Regions from separate parts of the Glaciimonas sp. OK215 genome, predicted to be linked through region 3. Evidence: predicted binding sites of a transcription regulator. Region 3 holds the regulator's gene; each other region holds the start of a gene.
What was found. Region 3 encodes LexA, which represses DNA repair genes until DNA is damaged. Its sites were predicted from a motif close to ACTGTATNNNNATACAGT; they were not measured.
Positions count from the first base shown of each region.

Region 1: imuA (translesion DNA synthesis-associated protein ImuA) is a predicted target of LexA. The motif match lies at 1,339-1,356, and genes of this name have one in related genera.
Region 2: ruvA (Holliday junction branch migration protein RuvA) is a predicted target of LexA. The motif match lies at 4,063-4,080, and genes of this name have one in related genera.

Region 1 covers NZ_CM173544.1:3,953,796-3,959,758, forward strand. The annotation lists gene AC3CHX_RS18235 (hypothetical protein) at 1-423, opposite strand, end outside; gene AC3CHX_RS18240 (glutathione S-transferase) at 537-1,265, shown strand; gene imuA (translesion DNA synthesis-associated protein ImuA) at 1,400-2,221, shown strand; gene AC3CHX_RS18250 (Y-family DNA polymerase) at 2,239-3,711, shown strand; gene AC3CHX_RS18255 (error-prone DNA polymerase) at 3,713-5,963, shown strand, end outside.
Region 2 covers NZ_CM173544.1:5,265,065-5,271,027, forward strand. The annotation lists gene AC3CHX_RS24195 (valine--tRNA ligase) at 1-235, shown strand, start outside; gene AC3CHX_RS24200 (DUF2147 domain-containing protein) at 346-792, shown strand; gene AC3CHX_RS24205 (2-keto-4-pentenoate hydratase) at 896-1,738, opposite strand; gene AC3CHX_RS24210 (YaiI/YqxD family protein) at 1,809-2,261, opposite strand; gene ruvB (Holliday junction branch migration DNA helicase RuvB) at 2,302-3,363, opposite strand; gene ruvA (Holliday junction branch migration protein RuvA) at 3,440-4,018, opposite strand; rRNA gene rrf (5S ribosomal RNA) at 4,442-4,554, opposite strand; rRNA gene AC3CHX_RS24230 (23S ribosomal RNA) at 4,730-5,963, opposite strand, start outside.
Region 3 covers NZ_CM173544.1:3,472,785-3,478,747, forward strand. The annotation lists gene rplI (50S ribosomal protein L9) at 1-269, opposite strand, end outside; gene rpsR (30S ribosomal protein S18) at 296-580, opposite strand; gene priB (primosomal replication protein N) at 602-916, opposite strand; gene rpsF (30S ribosomal protein S6) at 970-1,353, opposite strand; gene lexA (transcriptional repressor LexA) at 1,632-2,303, shown strand; gene AC3CHX_RS15880 (RNA methyltransferase) at 2,354-3,127, opposite strand; gene AC3CHX_RS15885 (inositol monophosphatase family protein) at 3,276-4,079, shown strand; gene AC3CHX_RS15890 (DEAD/DEAH box helicase) at 4,456-5,814, shown strand.

The DNA.
Region 1 (5,963 bases), 480 kb from region 3:
CCTGACCTGGTAAGCGTCAGCAAGCGGCCTGTCGTATTTGGCCCCGATGCCGACCATGAGGATATTGCCGGCCTGCTCTGTCGACGCATGACAATACTTTATATTCAGATGCAGCGACAACACGTCGCACCAATGCGCCGGGTTGTTGAGCGCGGCATTCACGGTGGCAAACGGATAGGCGACCAGCGCGTAGATATCGCCCTTCAAATGGCTGGGAGATTCAACCGAATCGAGATATAACGGCCGCTTGAACTGGTTGTGGCTAAGTTGTCCATCCAGTTCGGCGTACTTGACACGCAGCAATGCCGCGGAATCCGTATCCGGCCCGGCGGCAATAGCCAGCCCTGCGCCTGCACACGCCACACAGACGACTAGCAGCCGTATCATTCGCCATATCGGATTCATCTGGAATATCTTTGTCATCTGCGCCTATCTTACGCTTGCAACGATCATTCGTTGGAAATTCATGGCTGCGCACAGAACGACTTTCCTTAAAGTTAACTTGTAGCCGGCATGCCGGCAACTATAGTTACACCATGCGCTACAAACTATATTACTGGCCGACGATACAGGGACGCGGAGAGTTTATACGCCTGGCATTGGAACAGGCTGCTGCGGCCTATACGGATGTCGCGCGCCGCTCGGAACGTAGCGGCATGGGGGTAGCGGCCATGCTGCGCCTGATGGAAAGTCAAAAAGCCGCTTCTCCATCCTTCGCACCGCCATTCCTGCAGGCGGGCGATCTGCTGATTGGACAAACGGCGAATATCCTCCTGTTTCTGGGACCCCGGCTGGGATTGGTGGCGCCGGATGAAGCGAGCCGATTGTGGGCGCACCAGTTGCAACTGACCATCGCCGATCTGGTGACGGAAGTCCATGACACCCACCATCCGGTCGCCAGCGGCCTGTATTACAAGGATCAAAAGCCGGAAGCGCTGCGCCGCGCCGCTGACTTTACCGCTGCCAGGCTGCCGAAATTCCTGGACTATTTTGAGGCCATCCATGCGCGCAATCCGCACAGCGACGACTATCTGTTAGGCGATACGCTATCCTATGTCGACCTGTCGATGTTTCAGGTGATCGCGGGCTTGCGCTACGCATTTCCAAAGACCATGAAACGGCTGGCGCCTGACTACCCGCGCTTGCTGGCACTCCATCGACTGGTCGCATCGCAACCGCGTATCGCCAGGTATCTTGCCTCCACCAGACGGCTGGCCTTTAACCAGCAGGGTATTTTCCGGCGCTATCCGGAGCTGGACATTTAGTGCTAGCCCTGCCCGGGCGAACCGGCTTGCACCCTTCTCAAAACAAAATTGACTAATGGATTCCAGTAAATATACTGTATATTCATACAGTAAAATGCTGTCACGCCTTTCCATTTCATTTTGCCAACTCAGCCATGTCCGCCACAGCACGCATTAATCCGCCATGCAACATATCGTCCGCCGCGCAATCGCTGGCGGAGACGCTGCCGCATGCGTTGTGGCGCGGTAATCAAATGGCATCTTTCCGGAGTGCCGTCATCGCATCCGGCCACCCGCTGCTGGATCGGGAATTGCCCAACGGCGGCTGGCCGCATGCGGCGCTGATCGAACTGTTATTGCAGCAAGCGGGCAGTGGCGAAATACACCTATTGCAGCCGGCATTGGCCGCCCTCACCCGACAGCGCCGGCGGATCGCGCTATTACAGCCGCCGCATCTGCCGCAGATCGCAGCCTGGAGCGGCTGGGGCCTGGCCGCCGACTGCCTGCTCTGGATCAAGGCCGCCGGCAGTGCGGATGCAGTATGGTCGGCGGAACAGATTTTACGCAATGGAAGTTGCGCTGCGCTGCTGTTCTGGCAATCCCATATCCGCACCGATGCGCTACGCCGTTTGCATCTGGCAGCACAAGCCAGCGACACCATGCTGTGGATGATCCGGCCGCTGAGTGCCGCTCATGAATCATCGCCCGCACCGTTACGGCTGTTGCTGCGCCCGGCCAGTAACGGCATCGCAGTGCAGCTGCTCAAACGGCGCGGACCGCAACACGAGCAACCGCTGTATCTGGCGTGGACAGATGACGCGACCGATGCTTCTTTCGCGACGATTGCATCCGCCCATACGCAGCTTAAGACAACCCCGGAAACCGCAGCGATGATGGTGCAATCCCTGGCGGCGCACACGCGCCCTGCCGGGACAGCCAGCATCACCGAGCCGGGATTGGCGCATGCGGCGGGTTAATCAGGAGAGCTTGAATCATGCCTTTATGGATCGGCGTCCATCTGCCGCTACTGCCGCTGGAAACCTTGCGCCCGCGCTGGTCCGAGCCCGGCGTGGTGGCGGTGCTGGAGCACGAGCAAGTGCTGACGATGACGCCTGGCGCTGCCGCCAGCGGCATCCGCCGCGGCATGCGGCGCGGCGGTGTGCTGGCAATCGCACCGCAAGCCACGCTCTGCGAGCGCGATCCGGCGCAGGAACAAAGTGTGCTGGACGCGATTGCACTGACATTGCTGCAATACACACCTGAAGTCGCACACGCCGAAGAAGCCAGTCTGCTACTCGACGTCAGCGCCAGCCTGAGCGCCTTCGGTGGCCGGCTGGCGCTATGCCGCCGGGTGCGCGCAAGCCTTGACACGCTCGGCTTCAGCGCACAAATCGGCATGGCGCCGACCGCACAGGGGGCCTGGCTGCTGGCGCGCTATCGCCCTCATCCGCGGCTGCGCAAACAACGCCGCAGCCTCCGTATCGACAGCATGGCGCGCTACATCGATGCATTGCCGTTTGCGATATTGCCGGCGACGCGCCCCTATCGGGAATGGCTGGATGCGATCGGCTGCCGCACTCTCGGCGATCTCCGTCAACTGCCAAGGGCCGGACTGCAACGGCGCAGCGACCGGCGGATACTGGAAGCGCTGGATCGCGCCCATGGGATCGCACCGGAAGTGTTTGAATGGGTGCAGGCACCGAAAGAATTTTCGGCACATCTGGAATTGCCGGATCGCATCGAACATGCCGAAGCGGTCCTGTTCGGCGCGCGCCGCCTGCTCCAGCAAATGATAGGCTGGCTAGTCGCACAACAACTGGCCGTCTCCGGTTTTACGCTGGCACTGGAACACGAACGCGGGCGTCAGGCGATCGCCCCCAGCACACTCGACATCACACTGGCCGAGCCGGCCTGGCATGAAGATCATTTGCTGCGCCTGCTCAAGGAGCGGCTCAGCCGCTTTCAGTTAAGCGCCCCCATCATCGCCCTGCGCCTTTGCGCCACACAGGTCACGCCGATGCTGCCGCCCACCGCATCGCTATTCCCGGAACCGGGCGGCACCGCAGCGGATTATCACCGCCTGCTGGAACTGTTAAGCGCGCGCCTCGGCACCGAAAACGTCCTGACGCCGGCAGCACTGGCAGACCATCGGCCAGAGCTGGCGAATGCCTGGCAAGCCGCCAGTCACCACCCGGCACCGGCAGCAGCAGCCATCGTTCCCGGTCAACGGCCATTCTGGCTGCTGCAACAACCGCTGGCCCTGCTGGTACGCGATCACCGGCCGTTTTACGGATCGCCGCTGCGGCTGCTATCCGGCCCGGAACGGATCGAAGCCGGCTGGTGGGACGGCGGCCTGGCCGTACGCGATTATTTCATCGCGGAAGGCAGTGAGACAGCGCGCTATTGGGTCTATCGCGAACGCGCTGCGGAGGAAATAAACTGGTTTTTACATGGGCTGTTTGCCTAAAATGAACAATCCCTCCCAACAATCACCCCTCCCCGCCTACGCCGAACTCCAGTGCGCAAGCAACTTCAGCTTCCTGCGCGGCGCCTCGCATCCCGAGGAACTGGCAGCCCGCGCTGCGCAATTAGGCTACAGCGCCCTGGCCATCACCGATGAATGCTCGCTGGCCGGCGTCGTCCGCGCCCATACCGAAGCCAAGACACACAAACTGCAGCTCCTGATCGGCAGCCAGTTTCAATTGGTCGACAAAGAGGGCAAGCCGACTTTTTCGATCATCGTGCTGGCGCAAAACCGCGAAGGCTACGGCAACCTGTCGGAGCTGATTACGCTGGCCCGCACGCGCGCCGCCAAAGGCGCTTACCGCCTGAGCGCCGACGATCTCGGCGCGACCGGCAACCCCGATGAGGCCGACCATGCCTACGCCCACCTGCGCAACCTCCCCGACTGCCTGATCATCCTGCCAGCCAGTCATGGCATCGGCGCCAACGCCCTCGCCGCGCAAGCGCAATGGCTGCGCGACACCTTCCCGCAGCGCGCCTGGATCGGCCTGACGCTGCACCATCGGGCCGACGATGAGCGGCACCGCGCCACTGTCGAACTTGTAGCGAGCCATCATTCAATTCCGGTGGTCGCCAGCGGCGATGTCTGCATGCACGTCCGCTCGCGCAAGCCATTGCAGGACACGCTGACCGCGATCCGCCTGGGCCGGCCGGTCGCTGCCTGCGGCTACGCTCTGGCACCGAATGCCGAGCAGCATCTGCGTAGCCGGCTACGTCTGGCAAACCTGTACCCGCCGGCAGCATTGGCAGAAACCGTCAGGATCGCCGGTTTGTGTCATTTTTCGCTGGATGAATTGCGCTACGAATATCCGGATGAACTGGTGCCGGCGGGTCAGACGCCGACCACCTATCTGCGCCAGGAAACCTATATCGGCGCGCGCCAGCTATTTCCGCAAGGCATCCCGCTCAAAGTCCAGAAACAGCTCGAACAGGAACTCGACCTGATCAACGACCTCGGCTATGCATCCTACTTCCTGACGGTATACGACATCGTCCGCTTTGCCCGCAGCCAGGACATTCTGTGCCAGGGACGCGGCTCCGCCGCCAATTCGGCAGTCTGTTATTGCCTCGGCATCACCGCAGTCGACCCGGCCCGCAGCACGCTGCTGTTTGAACGCTTCATCAGCAAGGAGCGTAACGAGCCGCCGGATATCGATGTCGATTTCGAGCATCAGCGGCGCGAAGAAGTGATCCAGTACATTTACAACAAATACGGCCGGCTGCGCGCAGCACTGACTGCTGTGGTCGTCAGCTATCGTCCGCGCAGCGTGTTGCGCGATGTCGGCAAGGCCCTCGGCGTCGATCCCGGCGTGGTCGATCAGGTCGCCAAATCGCATCGCTGGTGGGACGACAGACACCAGCTGGAACAGCATTTCCTTGAATGCGGCATCGATCCGCACACAGCGCTGGTGCAACAATGGTCCGGGTTGGCGCACACGCTGCTGGGATTCCCGCGCCACCTGTCGCAACATCCGGGCGGCTTTGTGATTTCACGCGGCAAGTTGTCGCGCCTGGTACCCATCGAAAACGCTGCGATGAAAGACCGCAGCGTGGTGCAATGGGACAAGGACGATCTGGATGCGCTGGGCCTGCTCAAGGTCGACATCCTGGCGCTCGGCATGCTGACCATGCTGCGGCGCGCGCTGGCGCTGGTGGCACAGCAACGGGGCGAAGCTTTTGAACTGCACAACATTCCATCCGAAGATCCGGCGACCTACGAGATGATCTGCAAGGCCGACACCATCGGCGTATTCCAGATCGAAAGCCGGGCCCAGATGAGCATGCTGCCGCGCTTGCGACCGGAAAAATTTTACGATCTGGTGATCGAGGTGGCCATCGTCCGACCGGGGCCGATTCAGGGCGGCATGGTTCATCCCTATCTCCTGCGCAAACAAAACAAGGCGCCGGACACGCTTCCTCACGATGAATTGAGAGAAGCCCTGGGCCGCACCCTGGGCATACCGATTTTTCAGGAACAGGTGATGCAAATCGCCATCATTGCCGCCGGTTTCACTCCGGGCGAAGCGGACGGCCTGCGCCGCTCGATGGCAGCATGGAAACGCAAAGGCGGACTTGAAAAATATCGCGACAAGCTGATCGACGGCATGACCGCAAACAATAAATACGACCGGCAATTTGCCGAAGCCATCTTCAACCAGATTCAAGGCTTCGGCGAATACGGCTTCCCCGAAAGTC
Region 2 (5,963 bases), 1.8 Mb from region 3:
TAATGCTAAGCTGATGCTCAAGGTCGAAATTGATGTTGCCGCAGAACGTGAACGCCTTACCAAGGAAATCACACGTTTGGAAGCGGAAATCACCAAAGCACAGGCAAAACTTGGCAATGAAAGCTTTGTTGCACGGGCACCAGCGCAGGTGGTGGCTCAGGAACAGGAACGCGTAGCTAACTTTTCTGCAACCCTGCTCAACCTGCGCGAACAGTTTGGCAAACTGAAGGATTAACAACAAGTCACAAAGCGCATTGCACAAGAAAGTCCTGTAAGTCGCTGTGCGTAAGCGGATCGGTAGCCAAGATCAGGTTACGCACGGCAAAAACAAAAGGAGACAAGTGCATGAAAAAACTTTCGGTCGGTATTCTCGTCGTCAGCCTGCTGCTGGCATCCGGCGCCTTTGCGCAAACCGCAACGCCGGTTGGCCTGTGGAAAAGCATCGATGACCAGAGCGGCAAACCAAAAGCGCTGATTCGGATTAGCGAATCAAATGGCGAACTAAGAGGGAAGATCGAAAAGCTATTCCGTGACGCCAGCGAAGATCAGAATCCGAAATGTGTCAAATGCGAGGGCGACGAAAAGGACAAACCGCTTATCGGCATGACGATTTTGCAGGGCATGAGGCCGGATGGTAGCGATTACAGCGGCGGCAAAATCCTGGATCCGGCCAATGGCAAAGTCTACAAGAGCAAGATGTCACTGGTCGAGAATGGCAAGAAGTTGAATGTGCGCGGGTATATTGGTGTTCCGATGCTGGGACGGACACAGACTTGGGTACGTGAAGAATAGCAGTACGCACCAGCAATAAAAAATGCCGCGCAATTTATAGACTGCGTGGCTTTTTTGGGGGGGATTCGCTGCTTACCAGCGGTAAAACGTGCAGCGCATGTATTTATATGAAAGACACAGTCAAGCCAGGTAACGCGATGCCGGAAAATGCCGTGACCCACGTTTGTCCAGGCTGTACCGGATAAGCGTCCGTCCAAGTACCTGTGGTAATAATTTCGCCAGCAGTCAACGGCGCAAATTGCGGTTGCGCATTAAGTAGCTGATGCAACTGCCAAAGTGCGTGGAGTGGACTGTCCAACACATCGCTGCCGAAACCGGCACCGCACAACGTCACCGAATCCTCGGTGCAGCAAGACAATGAAACGCTGGCATTGGCCAGTATTTCACCCAAATTGCGCCGTGTCGCCGCCGACAGCACGTGCGGCTCACCAATGATCAGGGTGCCATGCAGGCCAAACGCTGCGATTGCATCCGCCGCCTCGAACTTCCAATCAGGAAAAGGGCAAACATCGATTTCAAAAGCGTGCGCCATCCACTCGATACATTCCGCTAATTCGTCGATACTCGCATTCGGTGATGGCGTAGTTGCCAACTTGAACACAATCTCAGGCTCAATCCGTGGTTGCACCGCACCTTCGAGGCTCTGGATGCCGCGATTGTCATCGGCATAACGCACCGTACTCTCAAAAATATGCGCCCAAATGAGCGCACGGATGGGTTCGTTGACACCATATTTCGGCCATAAGGTGCGATTCGTAAAGCCAAGCTTGCGCCCTACTGGTACTTCGCCCTGGCTAATGCTGACATCAAGGACCCGTTTTGCGATGTCATAACCGTCGGCAAGCGATAACACCTCGCCATCTGACAATGGTGGTAGCAGTCGAGCATTGGCTCTCGCATCAATAAGTTGATGCGCATACCGATTAGCTTTGGTGGACATGAGCATGGTTCGCTTACACAAATTAGTGAAGACTATCGCATTGTCTGTGACGTTTAATTTTTACACAAGCAGCAGATTATGGAATGCAAAATTTCTGTAAATGGCGATCGAGCTGGGCCGCAAATGCGTGCCGGTCACTCTGGCTAAATGCTGCCGGGCCACCGGTTTCGACACCGGAACCACGCAACTCATCCATAAAATTACGCATCGTCAAATGCTGCTGAATATTGTCTTTGGTATAAAACTCACCGCGTGGATTGAGCGCATCGCCACCCTTTTCAAGGACTTCTGCTGCCAACGGGATGTCCGCGGTAATCACCAAATCTCCCGCACGTAGCAAACGTACGATTTCCTGGTCGGCGACATCAAATCCTGACGGCACCTGAATCGCCTTAATAAAACGTGACGGGGGCGTTCGCAGTAATTTATTCGCAACCAGCGTGACGGCAATTTGATGTCGGTCGGCGACCCGAAACAGGATTTCCTTAACAACATTGGGGCATGCGTCAGCATCCACCCATATCTGGATTTGCACTGGTTGCGGCGCCGAAACTCCACTGTTGACACGGTTATTGATTTTGCCCCCACAATTCGCCGTTGGGCCCGGTCTGCGGTGCGCTAACGCCAAAGTGAGCGTAGGCCGCCGGGGTGGCAATCCGGCCACGCGGTGTGCGTTGAAGAAATCCTTGCTGTATCAGATACGGTTCCAGCACATCCTCGATGGTGTCGCGCTCTTCGCCTATCGCTGCAGCCAGATTGTCGAGACCGACCGGACCACCACCGAATTTAAACAATACGGCTTCCAGCAACTTGCGATCCATCACGTCAAAGCCGACCGGATCGACGTCCAGCATGATGAGCGCCGCATCCGCCATTACCTTGGTGATTTCACCATTTCCCTTGACCTCGGCATAGTCACGCACACGACGTAAAAGCCGGTTGGCGATGCGCGGCGTGCCACGGCTGCGCTTGGCAATTTCAAAAGCCCCGTCACCGACTATCGGCGCGTTTAACAACGCGGAGCTGCGGGTGACGATCTTGGTCAGTTCTTGCGGCGTATAAAACTCCAGCCGCGCCACGATGCCGAAGCGATCGCGCAGCGGATTGGTCAGCATCCCGGCGCGCGTGGTTGCCCCAACCAGCGTAAATGGCTGCAAGTCGAGCCGGACCGAACGGGCGGCCGGACCTTCGCCAATCATAATATCTATTTGATAATCTTCCAGCGCCGGATACAAAATTTCTTCCACAACTGGTGAAAGACGATGAATTTCATCGATAAACAGGACGTCGTTGGCCTCCAGATTCGTCAGCAACGCCGCCAAGTCGCCAGCACGCTCCAGTACCGGTCCCGAAGTTTGACGTAAATTAACACCCATTTCGCGAGCGATAATGTGAGCAAGAGTCGTTTTGCCAAGTCCCGGTGGGCCAAACAACAACGTGTGATCCAGCGCTTCCTTGCGTTGCCGGGCTGCAGTAATAAAAATTTCCAGCTGCTCACGGATCTTTTGCTGCCCGACGTATTCATCCAGATGCTTGGGCCGCAACGCACGCTCAATTGCCTCCTCATTTGCGGAGGCTGGTGTCGCTGCGATGATGCGCTGCTCGGTAAAGTCGTCGGTTTGAATGCTCATGGTCGGATTGTAGCCGGGCTGGATAAGTTGTATATGGCTGACAACAACATATTAGAATGTTTAAGGAGTCTTAGCGCTATAACTTGGATAGCGCCTTCAAGGCCAGTTTGATGCCATCCGACACCGTGGCATCGGCAGGTATTTGCTTCAGCGCCAGCAACGCTTCCTTGTCCGAATAGCCCAATGCGATAAGCGCATTCAAGATATCCCCAGTCGCATCGCTAACCGCACGTCCGCCTGCCGCGCCGATATCGGCACCCAGTTTTCCTTTTAGCTCAAGCAACAAGCGCTCGGCCGTCTTTTTACCGATACCCGGGACCTTCGTCAAACGCCCCGCTTCCTGCAGCGTAACTGCCTGAGCCAAATCAGGTACAGACATACCGGACAGGATCGAAAGAGCGGTACGGGCGCCGACGCCGCTGATCTTGATCAATTGCTTGAACACGGTGCGCTCTTCGGCAGTACCGAAACCGAACAGCACATGCGCGTCCTCACGTATCGCCAAATGGGTCAGCAATACAATTTTTTCACCAATTCCAGGAAGATTGTAAAAGGTACTCATGGGCACTCCGACTTCATAGCCGACGCCATTGCAATCAATCAACAGTTGCGGCGGATTTTTTTCAAGCAACGTTCCAGAGAGACGACCTATCATCGGAGTATGACCTTAGTAAGAAGTAAGGCAAATCATACAGGACAACTGGTTAAAAACACAGTAGTTGTACAGTTTCGCGCTTAAGCGCTGTAGAAATGCCCAATAACAAAGGTCGATATTTCCCAATCGCAATAAAAATTACTTGTCTGGCAGCTAGGTAACTCAGTCCTCCTTTAATCGTTAAGAAGCGAATCCGCTATCGAAATCAGCTAAGTCAGCGCTAATGAGCGGGATTTTCGACGCTTCCACCAGAGTTGGTAGTAGTTCTTAGGCGGAGCGGTACCCGCGTCTTGGCATAAGGCGGGGGTTTGCAACCCTGTCCAGTTGCGGGGGAAGCGCGCGCTGCCATCGGCGGCAAGGCAGGAAGCGCCGCCCCAAAGCAAAAACCCTCCCCGATTGCTCGGGGAGGGTTTTCTAATAAGAGCCTGACGATGACCTACTTTCACACTGGTTGCAGCACTATCATCGGCGCAAAGTCGTTTCACGGTCCTGTTCGGGATGGGAAGGGGTGGTACCAACTCGCTATGGTCATCAGGCATAAACTGTAGTGTTGTTTGTTCCCAATAGGGCAACAAGCAACGCAATCCGGAAGAAGTAAAGTATGTTTTTTTTGTACTGCAGAGACCTGATTGATCAGGTGCCTGCAGCACTGGGTATGATTGCACATTTCTGGCAAACAAATAAGCTCACCATATAACCTGCTAAGGTTATAGGGACAAGCCTCACGGGCAATTAGTACTGGTTAGCTTAACGTATTACTACGCTTCCACACCCAGCCTATCAACGTCCTGGTCTCGAACGACCCTTTAGGGGAATCTAGTTCCCGGGAAATATCATCTCAAGGCAAGTTTCCCGCTTAGATGCTTTCAGCGGTTATCTCTTCCGAACTTAGCTACCCGGCAATGCCACTGGCGTGACAACCGGTACACCAGAGGTTCGTCCACTCCGGTCCTCTCGTACTAGGAGCAGCCCCCTTCAAATTTCCAACGCCCACGGCAGATAGGGACCAAACTGTCTCACGACGTTTTAAACCCAGCTCACGTACCACTTTAAATGGCGAACAGCCATACCCTTGGGACCGGCTACAGCCCCAGGATGTGATGAGCCGACATCGAGGTGCCAAACTCCCCCGTCGATATGAACTCTTGGGAGGAATCAGCCTGTTATCCCCAGAGTACCTTTTATCCGTTGAGCGATGGCCCTTCCATACAGAACCACCGGATCACTATGTCCTACTTTCGTACCTGCTCGACTTGTCAGTCTCGCAGTTAAGCACGCTTATGCCATTGCACTATTAGCACGATGTCCGACCGTACCTAGCGTACCTTCGAACTCCTCCGTTACACTTTGGGAGGAGACCGCCCCAGTCAAACTGCCTACCATGCACTGTCCCCGATCCGGATAACGGACCAAGGTTAGAATCTCAAACAAACCAGGGTGGTATTTCAAGGTTGGCTCCACGCAAACTAGCGTTCACGCTTCAAAGCCTCCCACCTATCCTACACAGATTGGTTCAAAATTCAATGCAAAGCTACAGTAAAGGTTCATGGGGTCTTTCCGTCTAGCCGCGGGTAGATTGCATCATCACAAACATTTCAACTTCGCTGAGTCTCGGGAGGAGACAGTGTGGCCATCGTTACTCCATTCGTGCAGGTCGGAACTTACCCGACAAGGAATTTCGCTACCTTAGGACCGTTATAGTTACGGCCGCCGTTTACTGGGACTTCAATCAAGAGCTTGCACCCCATCATTTAATCTTCCAGCACCGGGCAGGAGTCACACCATATACGTCCACTTTCGTGTTTGCATAGTGCTGTGTTTTTATTAAACAGTCGCAGCCACCTTTTTATTGCAGCCCTTTCACCCTCATGGCGCAAGCCAGTCAAGCTACCGGGGCGTACCTTATCCCGAAGTTACGGTACAAATTTGCCGAGTTCCTTCTCCC
Region 3 (5,963 bases):
AACAAGCGGCCATCGACGCCCGATTTTTGCGAAATCTTCACGGTCAAACCGTTCAGTTTTTCGCCTTGCGCCTGGGCAACAGCCAATTTCGCCGCAGCAGCGTTTTCCAGCTCGGCGCGCTTGACTTCAAATTCAGCGATTGCCGAAGTTGTAGCACGGCGTGCCAGACGTTGCGGGATCAGGAAGTTACGTGCGAAACCATCTTTTACGCGAACGACTTCACCCAGATTGCCGACATTAACGACTTTTTCCAACAGAATAATTTGCATGTTTTTCTCCTATTTCAAGTCGTCAATTAAACGTTGTGCAGATCGGTGTATGGCAGCAATGCCAGGAAACGTGCGCGTTTGATCGCGGTGTCTACCTGACGTTGGTAAATTGCCTTGGTACCCGTCAGGCGTGCCGGCATGATCTTGCCGTTTTCCTGAACGAAATCTTTCAACGTATCGACGTCTTTGTAATCAACGCTAGCAACATGTGCTGCTGTGAAGCGGCAAAACTTTTTACGCTTGAACAGCGGGTTTTGTTGTTGACGCTTGTTTTTCAGTTTGCTTTTATCGAACTTTTTACCGAATGCCATTTGTGGCTCCTGTATAAATAATTAATCTGCAGTTTCAGCTGCAGCAAATTCAGTGATGTGAAATACCAGACTTCTGCCGTTGCGACTCTTGCGGGCCAAAAATCCCGTGAACCAGTATTGACCGCCCAAAACCGTCTGATTGAATCTGCCCGAAATCTCACCTATGGCAAGCGCGGCAATTTCGAACTCAACCTGACGCTGAATACCTGCTTCAATTGGTGACGAGCGACTCAGCAATGTTGCCGAAACGATCGGGATGCCAGCCGGTGTGTAACGCAATACTTCGCGTTCGGCAATTTCGGCAACCAGTTGAAACACATTATTGAGTTGGCTCACTCCGGTTTACTTGGAAATTTGATGACGCAATGAATCCACGTTAATCGGCAAAATTAGGCGGCTGCGGCTGGTGCGGCTGGCGCTTCAGTACGATGGCTCTTGGCCGCATCTTCCTTTTGCACTGCCTTCATCATTGGCGATGGACCAGTTTCAGCTTTTTTCAACTTGACTGTCAGGTGACGCAAAACTGCATCATTGAATTTAAAACCAGTTTCGATTTCGGCCAGTGTTTCGCTGTCGCACTCGATGTTCAGGCAAACGTAATGCGCTTTTGCCAGTTTCTGGATCAAATATGCCAGTTGACGGCGGCCCCAATCTTCAACGCGATGAACGATACCACCACGTGTAGTGACGATACCCTTGTAGCGTTCGATCATTGCAGGCACTTGCTCGCTTTGATCCGGATGGACGATAAATACGATTTCATAATGACGCATGTAAGCTCCTTTTTGGACTGTTGAAAATAGCCCACCCCGGCGTCAAGACGAGTGTGGGAAGAGGAAAACCAGCAACTATACAGTGAAACCTTAGCAAACTCAATGCTTTCAAGCGCGCAAGCAAAGCGGCTCCGAGTTTGGCAAATTCGCTTGCATTCCCCCGAATACTGTACAAAAATACAGACTGTTTATATACACAGCATCAATGACTCATCCGAATTGCGCGCATGCACACTCAGTCTGCACCCTCCAATACCTCGACATCAGCCGCCGCCAATATGATCAAATTAACCGCACGTCAACAACAAATCCTCGATCTGATCAGGGATGCCATCGAAAACACCGGCTTCCCCCCCACACGGGCAGAAATCGCTACCGAACTGGGGTTTCGCTCAGCCAATGCCGCCGAGGAACATTTGCAGGCATTGGCGCGCAAAGGCGCGATTGAAATTTCACCTGGCACCTCACGTGGCATACGCTTGCTCGATAAACGGCTGGATCCGAGCGCTCGAGCCGAGCGCAGTCCTGGACGACAATTGGCACTACCGCATCCGGCCTTGATGCAACTCAGCCTGCCGCTGGTTGGACGGGTTGCCGCTGGCTCGCCAATTCTCGCGCAAGAACATATTCAGGCGACCTACAACGTTGATCCGGCACTGTTTAGCGCCAAGCCGGATTACTTGCTCAAGGTACGCGGCATGTCGATGCGGGATGCCGGCATTCTGGATGGCGACTTGCTGGCGGTAAAGAAGACCGACAGCGCCAGAAATGGGCAAATTGTCGTTGCACGCCTCGGCGATGACGTGACTGTCAAGCGTTACCAGAAGACCGGCTCGACGATTCAACTACTGCCGGAGAATCCGGATTTTGAACCGATCATCGTCAGCGAGGATCAGGATGATTTTGCGCTTGAAGGCCTGGCGGTAGGATTATTACGCAACTGGGCCTAAACGCATCCTTTCGGACCACAATTTTCCTTGGGCATTTATTTAGCGTGCATTCAGCGATCAAGGCGTCGCCGCTTGGTCAAAATCTGATTGGCGATACCGCGCAGGATATTCACCTCTTCGGTCTCCAGTCCGGCGCGGGAAAACAAACGTTTTAAGCGCGGCATCAGTTTTTTCGGATGGGCCGGATCAAGAAAATCGATTTCGATCAGCGCCCGCTCCAGATGCGCAAACATGCCTTCGATCTCAACCAGGTTGGCGGCATCGCCATGAAATCCGATCTCACCACTCGGGCTCGACGACTGGTCTTCGCTGGCAGCAATCCGGCACTCGTAAGCCAACACCTGTACCGCTTGCGACAAATTCAACGACGAATAATCGGGATTGGCCGGAATATTGATCAATACATTACATTTTTCGACAATTTCATTCGGCAAACCATAGCGCTCGCTGCCAAATAACACCGCTCCCGTGAGGCTGGCATCATTGGCAAGTTGCGTTGCCAGCGCCCGCGGCGCAATCACTGGCGGCGAAAACTCGCGCAACCGCGCACTCAGTGCAGCTGCGAAATTGCAGCCGACCAGGGCCTGCTCGACACTCTCGACTATCCTGGCGGACGCCAGAATGTCCTGAGCGCCGCTGGCTAATGCGATGGCCTCGTCGCGCTGCAGGACGTCAGGGTACCGAGGATTCACCAGTACCAGTTCGGAAAATCCCATGGTTTTAATGGCGCGCGCGGCGGCGCCAACGTTGCCAGGGCTACTGGTTTCGACCAGTACAAAGCGCAGGCGATTGAAAAGAGACGTGTTGGTTTTTGTCAGGTTCATTTAAAATAGCGACATTCGCAGGTAATTTTCAGGGAAAAGCTGATTTCGAGTTTCAGCCGACACCCGCTGCATCGCTCATTATTATTCATATAGGTGGTTCTGTTCCTTTCGGCGCAGTGCCGCCATTTTAACGGAACCGAATCCAGTTATGCATCCTATGCTCAACACGGCCATCAAGGCCGCCCGTCGCGGTGCCACGGTCATCTCGCGCGCCTCCTTCGATCTCGACTTGCTCCAGATTACAAAAAAAGCGCATAACGACTTTGTCACCGAAGTTGACCAGGCTGCCGAAGCAGCGATCATCGACGTGCTGAAGAACGCTTATCCGGATCATGCGATTCTAGCCGAAGAGTCCGGCGCTTCTGACAATCTGCACGACGAAAACGAAAACGTCTGGATCATCGACCCGATCGACGGCACCACCAATTTCATCCACGGCTTTCCACAATACTGCGTATCGATTGCGCTGCAGCACCGCGGCCAGATTACTCAGGCGGTAGTCTATGACCCTACCCGCAACGACCTGTTTACCGCCAGCAAAGGCGCCGGCGCTTACCTGAATGAAAAGCGCATCCGTGTCAGCAAGCGCGTCCGTATTGCCGACGGCCTGATCGGCACCGGCTTCCCCTTCCGCGAGACCGAAGGCGCGGCAATGGACGAATACATGAAAATGTTCCGCGTCATGACCCAAAGCTGCGCCGGTCTGCGCCGTCCTGGGTCTGCCGCACTTGATCTGGCGTATGTCGCTGCCGGCCGCCTTGATGGCTTCTTTGAGAAAGGTCTGAAGCCTTGGGATATCGCTGCCGGTTCGTTGCTGATTACGGAATCGGGCGGTATCGTCGGTAATTTTGTGGGCGACTCCGACTACCTCTACAAGGGTGATGTACTGGCCGGCAGCCCGAAAATTTTCGCGCAGATGGTTAGCCTGCTGTCACCATACGCCAAAAAGTAGCAGAAAATCAAAAGGCGTTCTAATCCAGATCGGCCGCAATGAAGGAAGACAACGCATAATTAATACCCTGAGAACAATAACAACAGCAACCTGCGGCGCTATTCGCGCCGCAGGGAACGCTAAAATATCGAACCCTCACCTCGGAAACGCTGGTTTTCCAGCTATCGCTGTTATACTCTGCGCGAGCGCGGCCGTTCTCCAGTCAAATGCCGCCGCAAGGGGGTCAGTTGGACTTACGGGATCGCAGCAATAGCTGCCAGGCAGATGGCGTTAGCTGCCTCGAATTAAATCCGACCGACTCCTGAATTCTCTAATCCGTTTGCCTGCGACTGGCGCCCTGAGCGGCGACAGGCCAATATTCTTCTATTGAGCTTCCATGTTATTTTCTGAACTCGGCTTGTCCGATGCCATCGTTCGTGCCGTTACCGAGCACGGCTACACTACGCCCACCCCAATTCAAGCGCAGGCAATTCCTGCCGTGCTGGCTGGAGGCGATTTGCTCGCAGGCGCCCAGACCGGCACCGGCAAAACCGCTGGCTTCACGCTGCCGGTGCTGCATCGCCTGGCGACCTCCGCCACCAACCCAACCGGCTCGCAGCGCCCGATACGCGCGCTAATCCTGACGCCAACGCGTGAACTGGCGGCTCAGGTCGAAGAAAGCGTGCGCCTGTACGGCAAGTATTTGCCGCTGACATCGGCCGTTATTTTTGGCGGCGTCGGCATCAATCCGCAAATTAAATTATTGAAACACGGTGTCGATATTCTCGTGTGCACACCAGGTCGTTTGCTGGACCACATGCAACAGGGCACGGTCAATCTGAAGCATGTCGAGATTTTGATTCTAGACGAAGCGGACCGCATGCTGGACATGGGTTTTATCCGCGACATCAAGAAAATTCTGGCAGTGTTGCCGAAGAAACGCCAGAACCTGCTGTTCTCCGCCACATTCTCGGACGACATCAAAATACTGGCAGATAATTTGCTGAACTCACCGGCGATGATCGAAGTCGCGCGTCGTAATTCGACCGTTGAAGTCATTCAGCAAAGAATTCATCCGGTTGACCGCGATCGCAAACACCCCTTATTGGCACATCTGATCAAGACGCATGAATGGCCGCAAGTATTGGTGTTTACCCGCACCAAACACGGCGCAAACAAGCTGGTCGAACAACTTGAAAAAGACGGCATCAGCGGCATGGCGATTCATGGCAACAAAAGCCAGTCGGCACGTACCAAAGCGCTGGCTGAATTTAAAGACGGCAGTTTGCAGGTACTGGTCGCCACCGACATCGCAGCGCGCGGCATCGACATCGATCAACTGCCACACGTGGTTAACTATGATCTGCCGAATGTCCCTGAAGACTACGTCCATCGTATCGGCCGCACCGGCCGTGCCGGCGCCACCGGCGAAGCGGTATCGCTAGTCTGCGTCGATGAACATCAGATGTTGAAAGACATCGAAAAACTGATCAAGCGTGAATTGCCGAAAGAGATCATCGCCGGCTTTGAACCAGACCCGCATGCGCGTGCGCAACCGATTCAACTGCGTAGCGGCGGCGGTGGCAATCGTGGTGGCGGCGGCGGTCGCTCACAAGGTCAGCGCACAGCAGGCAAAGCGCCCGCAGCCGGCGCCAAGCCAGGCACTGCTCCAGCCAGAAGTCATGGCGGAGGAGGCGGCAATAACTCGCAGGCTCGGCCTGCTACTCCACACCGCTCCGGTGGCCGTGGTCGCTAAGAAATCCCCATAGCAAGCAATTGCAATAAAAAAATGGCCGCGCAATTTTCTGTATGAAAATTGCGCGGCCATTTCAATTTGGCAGGGCCTAACGCGATCCCCGACAACCCTCGTCATGGTTTGCGATTGCAGCGCGCATAAAGCCTTCT